Linked DNA regions of Modestobacter italicus. The main gene of each other region encodes a partner of the protein of the gene in region 2 in a complex. Links are inferred from orthologs where the notes say so. Each region holds a gene or a part of one and is shown on either strand. Other genes may lie near its edges. The genes, in order: uvrA and mfd.

The links.
Region 1: the proteins of mfd (region 2) and uvrA are in contact, whole or in part, in a crystal structure (PDB 4DFC), measured with the Escherichia coli proteins. The link is inferred for Modestobacter italicus from one-to-one orthologs.

What each region holds. Positions count from the first base shown.
Region 1 is NC_017955.1:3,633,279-3,637,055, forward strand. What follows is about bases 63-3,539. They hold uvrA (excinuclease ABC subunit UvrA), read right to left. Parts: upstream 3,200-3,539; coding sequence 263-3,199; downstream 63-262. Other genes in these bases: MODMU_RS17370 (Bug family tripartite tricarboxylate transporter substrate binding protein), read right to left, coding at 63-139; MODMU_RS17380 (amidase), read right to left, coding at 3,407-3,539. In the rest of the region: more of MODMU_RS17370, read right to left, coding at 1-62; more of MODMU_RS17380, read right to left, coding at 3,540-3,777. UniProt on the Escherichia coli protein: The UvrABC repair system catalyzes the recognition and processing of DNA lesions. UvrA is an ATPase and a DNA-binding protein. A damage recognition complex composed of 2 UvrA and 2 UvrB subunits scans DNA for abnormalities.
Region 2 is NC_017955.1:974,427-978,828, reverse strand. The notes cover bases 258-4,359. They hold mfd (transcription-repair coupling factor), read right to left. Parts: upstream 4,004-4,359; coding sequence 458-4,003; downstream 258-457. Other genes in these bases: MODMU_RS04665 (FAD synthase family protein), read right to left, coding at 4,146-4,359; MODMU_RS04675 (peptidylprolyl isomerase), read right to left, coding at 258-394. Also shown: more of MODMU_RS04675, read right to left, coding at 1-257; more of MODMU_RS04665, read right to left, coding at 4,360-4,402. UniProt on the Escherichia coli protein: Couples transcription and DNA repair by recognizing RNA polymerase (RNAP) stalled at DNA lesions. Mediates ATP-dependent release of RNAP and its truncated transcript from the DNA, and recruitment of nucleotide excision repair machinery to the damaged site.

The DNA.
Region 1 (3,777 bases), 2.7 Mb from region 2 along the record:
CGCCGGGGCTGGCCGGGACCATCATCCGCAGCCGGGACAGGTCACCGGGCTGCACCACGGTGCCGGCGCACCCGGCCAGCGCCGCGAGGGCCGGGGCGGCGACGGCGCCGGCGAGGAAGGACCTGCGACTCAACGACACCGGGGGGCTCCTACCGGAGCTGCGCTGGGCACCCGGTCAGTCGAACACAGCGGGCGCTCCACCGATACCGCCGGACGGGGATCGACACCGGAGCGCGACCTGCCGCCGGAGGCCGGCCGGCCGTCAGCTGGCCTTCTCGCCCGCCGCGGAGGCGACCAGCTGGGCCTTCTTGCGCGGCCGCTTCTTCGCCGCCGCCGCCGGCGCGGCGGCGGCCGCCACGGCGTCCGGGTCCAGGATCTGGGCGAGGAACCGGCCGGTGTGGCTCTCCGGCACCGACGCCACGAACTCCGGCGACCCCTCGGCGACGACCATGCCGCCGCGGAAGCCACCCTCGGGACCCATGTCGATCAGCCAGTCGGCGCTCTTGATCACGTCGAGGTTGTGCTCGATGACGATGACCGAGTTGCCCTTGTCGACCAGGCCCTGGACGACCTTGAGCAGCTTGTTGATGTCCTCGAAGTGCAGCCCGGTGGTGGGCTCGTCGAGCACGTAGATGGTCCGGCCGTTGGACCGCTTCTGCAGCTCGCTGGCGAGCTTGACGCGCTGGGCCTCACCACCGGACAGCGTGGTCGCGGGCTGACCGAGCCGGACGTAGCCGAGCCCGACCTCGGTGAGCGTGCGCAGGTACCGGGAGATGGCCGGGATCGCCTCGAAGAAGTCCGCGGCCTCCTCGATCGGCATGTCCAGGACCTCGGCGACCGTCTTGCCCTTGTAGTGCACCTCGAGGGTCTCCCGGTTGAACCGGGCGCCCTTGCACACCTCGCAGGGGACGTAGACGTCGGGCAGGAAGTTCATCTCGATCTTCAGCGTGCCGTCGCCGGAGCAGGCCTCGCACCGGCCGCCCTTGACGTTGAAGGAGAACCGGCCCGGCTGGTAGCCGCGGACCTTGGCCTCGGTCGTGCTGGCGAACAGCTTGCGGACGTGGTCCCAGACGCCGGTGTAGGTCGCCGGGTTGGACCGCGGGGTGCGGCCGATCGGCGACTGGTCGACACCGACGACCTTGTCCAGCTGGTCCAGGCCGGTGATGGTGCGGTGCCGGCCGGGCACCATGCGGGCGCGGTTCAGCTCATTGGCCAGCGTCGTGTAGAGGATGTCGTTGACCAGGCTGGACTTGCCCGAGCCCGACACACCGGTGACCGCGACCAGCACCCCGAGCGGGAAGGCCACGTCGATCCCGCGGAGGGTGTTCTCCCGGGCGCCCTTGACCACCAGCTCCCGGCCCGGGACGGGCTCGCGACGGATCGCCGGGATGGTGATCTCCCGGCGGCCGGAGAGGTACTGGCCGGTGATCGACCGCTCGCTGGCCAGCAGGTCGTCGTAGGTGCCGCTGACGACGACCTCGCCGCCGTGCTCGCCGGCGCCGGGGCCGATGTCGACGATCCAGTCCGCCTGCTTGATGGTGTCCTCGTCGTGCTCGACGACGATGAGCGTGTTGCCCATGTCGCGCAGCCGCACGAGCGTCTCGATCAGCCGGACGTTGTCGCGCTGGTGCAGCCCGATCGAGGGCTCGTCGAGCACGTAGAGGACGCCGACCAGGCCGGACCCGATCTGGGTGGCCAGCCGGATCCGCTGCGCCTCGCCGCCGGCCAGGGTGGCGGCCGGCCGGTCGAGGGAGAGGTAGTCCAGGCCGACGTCGACGAGGAAGGACAGCCGGGCCTGGATCTCGCGCAGCACGCGGTCGGCGATCGCCTTCTCGCGGCCACCGAGCTCCAGGGCGCCCAGCCACTCCGACGCGTCGCCGATCGACAGGCCGGTGACCTCGGCGATGGAGCGGCCGTTGAGCTTGACGGCGAGGATCTCCGGCTTGAGCCGGGTGCCGTGGCAGACCGGGCAGGGCACGTCCCGCATGTAGCCCTCGTACTTGTCCTTCATGAACTCGCTGTCGGTGTCCTCGTGGCGGCGCTCGAGGAAGGGCAGCACGCCCTCGAAGGCGGCGTAGTAGCTGCGCTCGCGGCCGTAGCGGTTCTTGTAGCGGACGTGCACCTGGTCCGGCGACCCGTGCAGCACGGCCTTCTGGACCTTGGCCGGGAGCTGCTCCCACGGGGTGTTCATGGAGAAGCCGATCATGTCGGCGAGGCCGCCGAGCAGCCGCTGGAAGTACTCGTTGCTCATCGACCCGGCCCACGGCGCGATCGCGCCCTCGCCGAGGCTCTTCTGCGGGTCCGGCACGACGAGGTCGGGGTCGACCTCCTTGCGGGTGCCGATGCCGGTGCACTCCGGGCAGGCGCCGAACGGGGAGTTGAAGGAGAACGAGCGGGGCTCGAGCGCCTCGAAGGACAGCCCGTCGTCGATGCAGGCGAGGTGCTCGGAGAAGGTGCGCTCGCGCTGCGGGTCGTCCTCGGCGAGGTCGACGAAGTCGAGCACGACGAGGCCGCCGGCCAGGCCGAGCGCGGTCTCGACCGAGTCGGTGAGCCGGCGCTTGGCGCTCTCCTTGACGGTGAGCCGGTCGACGATCACCTCGATCGTGTGCTTCTCCTGCTTCTTGAGCTTCGGCGGCTCGGTCAGCGGGTGCACGGTGCCGTCGACCCGGACCCGGGAGAAGCCCTGGGTCTGCAGCGAGCTGAACAGGTCGACGTACTCGCCCTTGCGGGCCCGGACGACGGGGGCCAGCACCTGGAAGCGGGTGCCCTCCTCCATCCCCAGCACCTGGTCGACGATCTGCTGCGGGGTCTGCCGGGAGATCGGCTTGCCGCAGTTGGGGCAGTGCGGCTGGCCGGCGCGGGCGTAGAGCAGCCGGAGGTAGTCGTAGACCTCGGTGATCGTGCCGACGGTCGACCGCGGGTTCCGGTTGGTCGACTTCTGGTCGATCGACACCGCCGGGGACAGGCCCTCGATGAAGTCGACGTCCGGCTTGTCCATCTGCCCCAGGAACTGGCGGGCGTAGGCCGACAGCGACTCGACGTAGCGGCGCTGACCCTCGGCGAAGATCGTGTCGAAGGCCAGGCTGGACTTGCCCGAGCCGGAGAGCCCCGTGAACACGATCATCGCGTCACGGGGCAGGTCGATGTGGACGTCCTTGAGGTTGTGCTCTCGGGCGCCGCGGACGACGAGCCGGTCCATGTGATCCCTGTCGGTCGCAGTGTGCTGGTGCTGGTGCTGGCCCGTTCGCGGCGGGGCGAGGGCCAGTGGTGCGGGGCGGGGTGCTGAGGGGCGGAGCGGTGGCCGCGTGTTCATCGACCAGTCGAACGGTGTGCCGGGAGGGAGGCTTCCCGGGGTGGCGTGTCGCGCGGGTCTCCCCGGCGGGCGGCGCTGCCCGGGTGGGCAGGGTCAGCCGGTGCGGCTCCCGGCCGGCTGGTCGGGCACGAAGACGGGTGCGTGCCGGCGCCAGGGCAGCCGGCGCTCCACCTCCCCGGCCAGCCAGAGTAGCCGCGTCTCGGACCCGGCCGCGCCGACGAGCTGGACCGAGCTGGGCAGGCCCTCCCGGCCCGGGCCGGCCGGCAGCACGAGGGCCGGCAGCCCGGCCAGGTTCCAGGCCGATGCCCACGGCGCCCAGCGCGCGTTGGCCGCGATGTTGGCCGCGAAGCCGCGCTCGTGCCAGGGCCGGGCGGGCAGCGGCGGCCCGGTGACGACCGGCGTGAGCAGCACGTCGACGTCGGTGAAGAAGTCGGCCATCCGCGCCCGGAACGCCGCCGCGGTGC
Region 2 (4,402 bases):
GGACGTTCTCCACGACGTCGTCCTCGCTGGCGCCCTGCTGCTGCGCGACCTGGGCGAAGACCTGGTCGGGGTCGCTGCCGGCCAGCAGCTGGTCGATCCGCGCCTGCACGTCGGCGTCGCTGACCTGCACGTCGTACTGCCGCGCGGCCTCGGCGTAGACCTCCTCGCCCACCTGGAGGCTGAGCACCTGGCGGGTGAAGCTGGTCTCGTCGTCCCCGGCGTAGGCGGCGATGTCGGGGACGGCGAGCCGCTGCGCGACGGCGTCGTCGAGCTCGGCGACGGTCACCTGCGACTCCCCCACGTACGCGGCGACGGTCGGGGCGTTGCGGCAACCGGCCAGGCCGAGCCCGGCGACACCCACGAGCAGGACGGCGACGGCGCGACGGGAGGGCACGGCCGCGAGCGTGCCACACCGGTGTGACCCCCGTCGCACACCCGCGCCGTCGGACGCCCCGCGTCAGCTGGCGACGGCGACCTGCTGCTCCAGGACGGCGGACAGCAGGGCGTGCAGCTTCTCCAGCAGCGCGACGTCGCGCAGCGGTGTCCGCCGGTCCGGACCGGTGGGTACCTTGATCGACACCGTGCGGACCGCCTCCTTGTAGGTGGCGCCCTCGGCCAGCCGGGACAGCTTCATCACCTGCGACTCGCGCAGCTCGACCGGACCGACCCGGATGTTGCGCCCCTGCATCGAGATCTCGGTGACGCCCAGCGCCCGCATGGCCGCCCGGAACCGGGCCACCGCCAGCAGGTTGAGCACCGGCGCGGGCGGGGCGCCGTAGCGGTCGGTCAGCTCGTCGAGCACGGCCTGCGCCTGCTCGTCGTCCTGGACCGAGGCCACCTTGCGGTAGGCCTCCATCCGCAGCCGCTCGCCGGGCACGTAGTCGTGCGGCAGGTGGGCGTCGACCGGCAGGTCGACCCGCACCTCGGCCGGCTCGACCGCCGGGGACTCCCCCGTCGCCTGGGCGCGGTAGTCGCTGACCGCCTCGCCGACGAGCCGGACGTAGAGGTCGAACCCGACGCCGGCGATGTGCCCGGACTGCTCCCCGCCGAGCAGGTTGCCCGACCCGCGGATCTCCAGGTCCTTCATCGCCACGGCCATGCCGGCGCCGAGGTCGGTGTTGTTCGCGATCGTGGTGAGCCGGTCGACCGAGGTCTCGGTCAGCGGCCGGGTGGGGTCGTAGGTGAAGTAGGCGTAGGCGCGCTCCCGGCCACGGCCGACCCGGCCGCGGATCTGGTGCAGCTGGGAGAGCCCGAAGGTGTCGGCCCGGTCGACGATCAGGGTGTTGGCGTTCGGGATGTCCAGCCCGGACTCGACGATCGTGGTGGCGACCAGGACGTCGAACTCCTTCTCCCAGAAGCCGACCATGATCTTCTCGAGCTCGTGCTCGTGCATCTGCCCGTGGCCGACCGCGACCCGGGCCTCGGGCACCAGGTTGCGGATCTTGGCCGCGGCCTTGTCGATCGACTGCACCCGGTTGTGGATGACGAACACCTGGCCGTCGCGGAGCAGCTCGCGGCGGATCGCGGCGGCCATCTGCTTGTCGTCCCAGGCGCCGACGTAGGTCAGCACCGGGTGCCGCTCCTCCGGCGGGGTGAGGATCGTCGACATCTCGCGGATGCCGGTGAGGCTCATCTCCAGGGTGCGCGGGATCGGGGTGGCCGACATCGACAGGACGTCGACCGCCGTCCGCATCGTCTTCAGGTACTCCTTGTGCTCGACGCCGAAGCGCTGCTCCTCGTCGACGATCACCAGGCCGAGGTCCTTGAACCGGGTGGTCGGCTGGAGCAGCCGGTGGGTGCCGACCAGGATGTCGATCTCCCCGGCGGCCAGCTTGCGCAGCGTCTCTGCGCTCTCGCTCGCCGACTGGAAGCGGGACAGCACCGCCACCGTCACCGGGAACTGCGCCATCCGCTCGGAGAAGGTCTTGAAGTGCTGGTTGGCCAGCAGCGTCGTCGGCACCAGGACGCCGACCTGCTTGCCGTCCTGCACGGCCTTGAACGCCGCGCGGATCGCGATCTCGGTCTTGCCGTAGCCGACGTCGCCGCAGATGATCCGGTCCATCGGCACCGGCTGGGACATGTCGGCCTTGACCTCGTCGATCGCCGCCAGCTGGTCGGGCGTCTCCTGGAACGGGAAGGCGTCCTCGAGCTCGCGCTGCCAGACGGTGTCCGGGCCGAAGGCGTGGCCCTTGCTGGCCATCCGCGCCGAGTACAGCCGGATCAGCTCCGCGGCGATCTGCTTGACCGCCTTGCGCGCCTGGTTCTTCGTCTTCTGCCAGTCCGCACCGCCCAGCTTGGACAGCGCCGGGGCCTCCCCGCCGACGTAGCGGGTGAGCTGGTCGAGGGAGTCGGTGGGCACGAACAGCCGGTCCGGCGGCTGGTTCCGCTTGCCCGGCGCGTACTCGACGATCAGGTAGTCGCGCTGCCCGCCGTGCACGGTGCGGCTGACCATCTCCACGTAGCGGCCCACACCGTGCTGCTCGTGCACCACCAGGTCACCGGGCTGCAGCTGCACCAGGTCGACGGCGTTGCGCCGGCGGGCCGGCATCTTGGTGGCGTCCTTCATCGAGGTGCCGCGCTGGCCGGTGAGGTCGCCCTCGGTGACCAGCGCCAGCCGGACGCTCGGGAAGGCGAAGCCGGACTCCAGGTTGCCCTGGGTGATCAGCGTCGGCCCGGCCTCCGGCGCGCCCTCGATGCCGGGCACCAGCCGGGCGCCGAGGTCGGCCTCGGTGAGCTGGTCGGCGGCCCGCTGCGCCGGACCGGGGCCGGCGAAGGTGAGCACCACCCGCCAGCCGTCGCGGCCCCAGCCGCGCAGCGCGTCGAACGCGCGCTCCTGGTCGCCGTGGAAGCGCTCGACGCCGGTGGCCTCGAGGGTCACCTGCGCGTCGTCGTCGTCCGGCTGGAGGGTGAAGACGCCGGTGGTCCACCAGGGCAGGCCGCGGCGGCGGGCGGCGGCCTCGACGTCGGCGAGGTCCTGGAAGGACGACGCGCCCAGGTCGATCGGCGCCTGGCCGGCCTCGGCGGCGGTCTGCCAGGACGCGGCGAGGAACTCGTCGGCGGTGCGCACCAGGTCCGCGGCGCGGCTGCGCACCCGCTCGGGGTCGAGGACCAGCACGTGGGTGCCCGGGGCCACCAGGTCGGTCAGCAGCTGCATCTGCTCGCCGCCGATGAGCGCCGGGATCAGCGACTCCATGCCCTCCACCGCGATGCCCTCGGCGAGCTTGCCGGTGACCTCGGCCAGCTCGGGGTGGTCGACCCCGAGCTGGGTGGCGCGGGCACGCACCTCGTCGGTGAGCAGCAGCTCCCGACACGGCGGCGCCCACAGCCGGTCGGGCCGCTCGTCGAGGGAGCGCTGGTCGGCGGCGGAGAAGTAGCGCAGCTCGTCGACCTCGTCGCCCCAGAACTCCACCCGCACCGGGTGCGGCTCGGTGGGCGGGAAGACGTCGAGCAGGCCACCGCGGACGGCGAACTCGCCGCGCTTCTCGACCAGCTCGACCCGGGTGTAGGCCGCGTCGGCCAGCGCGCGGGCGACGTCCTCGAGGTCGGCGGACCCGCCGGGCGCGAGCTCCACGGGGACCAGGTCGCCGAGGCCGGGGGCGAGCGGCTGCAGCACGCTGCGCACCGGCGCGACGACGACGTCGACCGCCGCGCCCTGCTCGGGGTGGGTGAGGTCGCGCAGCACGGCCAGCCGCCGGCCGACCGTGTCCGCCCGCGGGCTGAGCCGCTCGTGCGGCAGGGTCTCCCAGGCCGGGAAGACCTCCACCCGCCGGTCGGGGACGAAGCAGCGGAGCACCGCGGCCACCGCGTCGGCGTCCCGCTCGCCGGCGGTGACCACCAGCACGGGCACGCCGGCGCCGGGCTGCCGCGCGGCCAGCGCCGCGGCGACCAGCGGCTGGACCGTCGGGGCGGCGGTGACGGCCAGCTCGGCCGAGCCGGCCTGGGCGACGACCTGGGCCATGCCGGGGTCGGTCAGGACGACGTCGAGCACGCCGCGCAAGCTCACGGGGGCCACTCCTGGTTCTGGGGCCGCACACGACGCGCCGGGTGCGCGCGGGGGCCACGTGCCAGGTTAGACGAAGGACCCCGCTGCCCCCCATGCCTCGCGAGCTCGGCATGGGCCCCTGCAGCGGGGCCGGAAGAGCCGATCAGGCGGACGCAGCGGCCAGCGGACGGCCGGCGTCCAGGCTGGCCAGCGCCTTGCGCAGGATCGTGCTCGAGGTGTGCATCGTGTACGGGAAGTAGTGGACCGCCACACCGACGGCCGCGAAGTCGCGCTCGAGCTTGTCGCCCTTGGCGGTGCCCCGCCAGTCGTCGCCCTTGAACAGGACGTCGAACCCGACCTCCCGCCAGGTGTCGATCTTCTCCGGGACGACCTCCGCGTGCACGTCGTCGACGAAGCGCA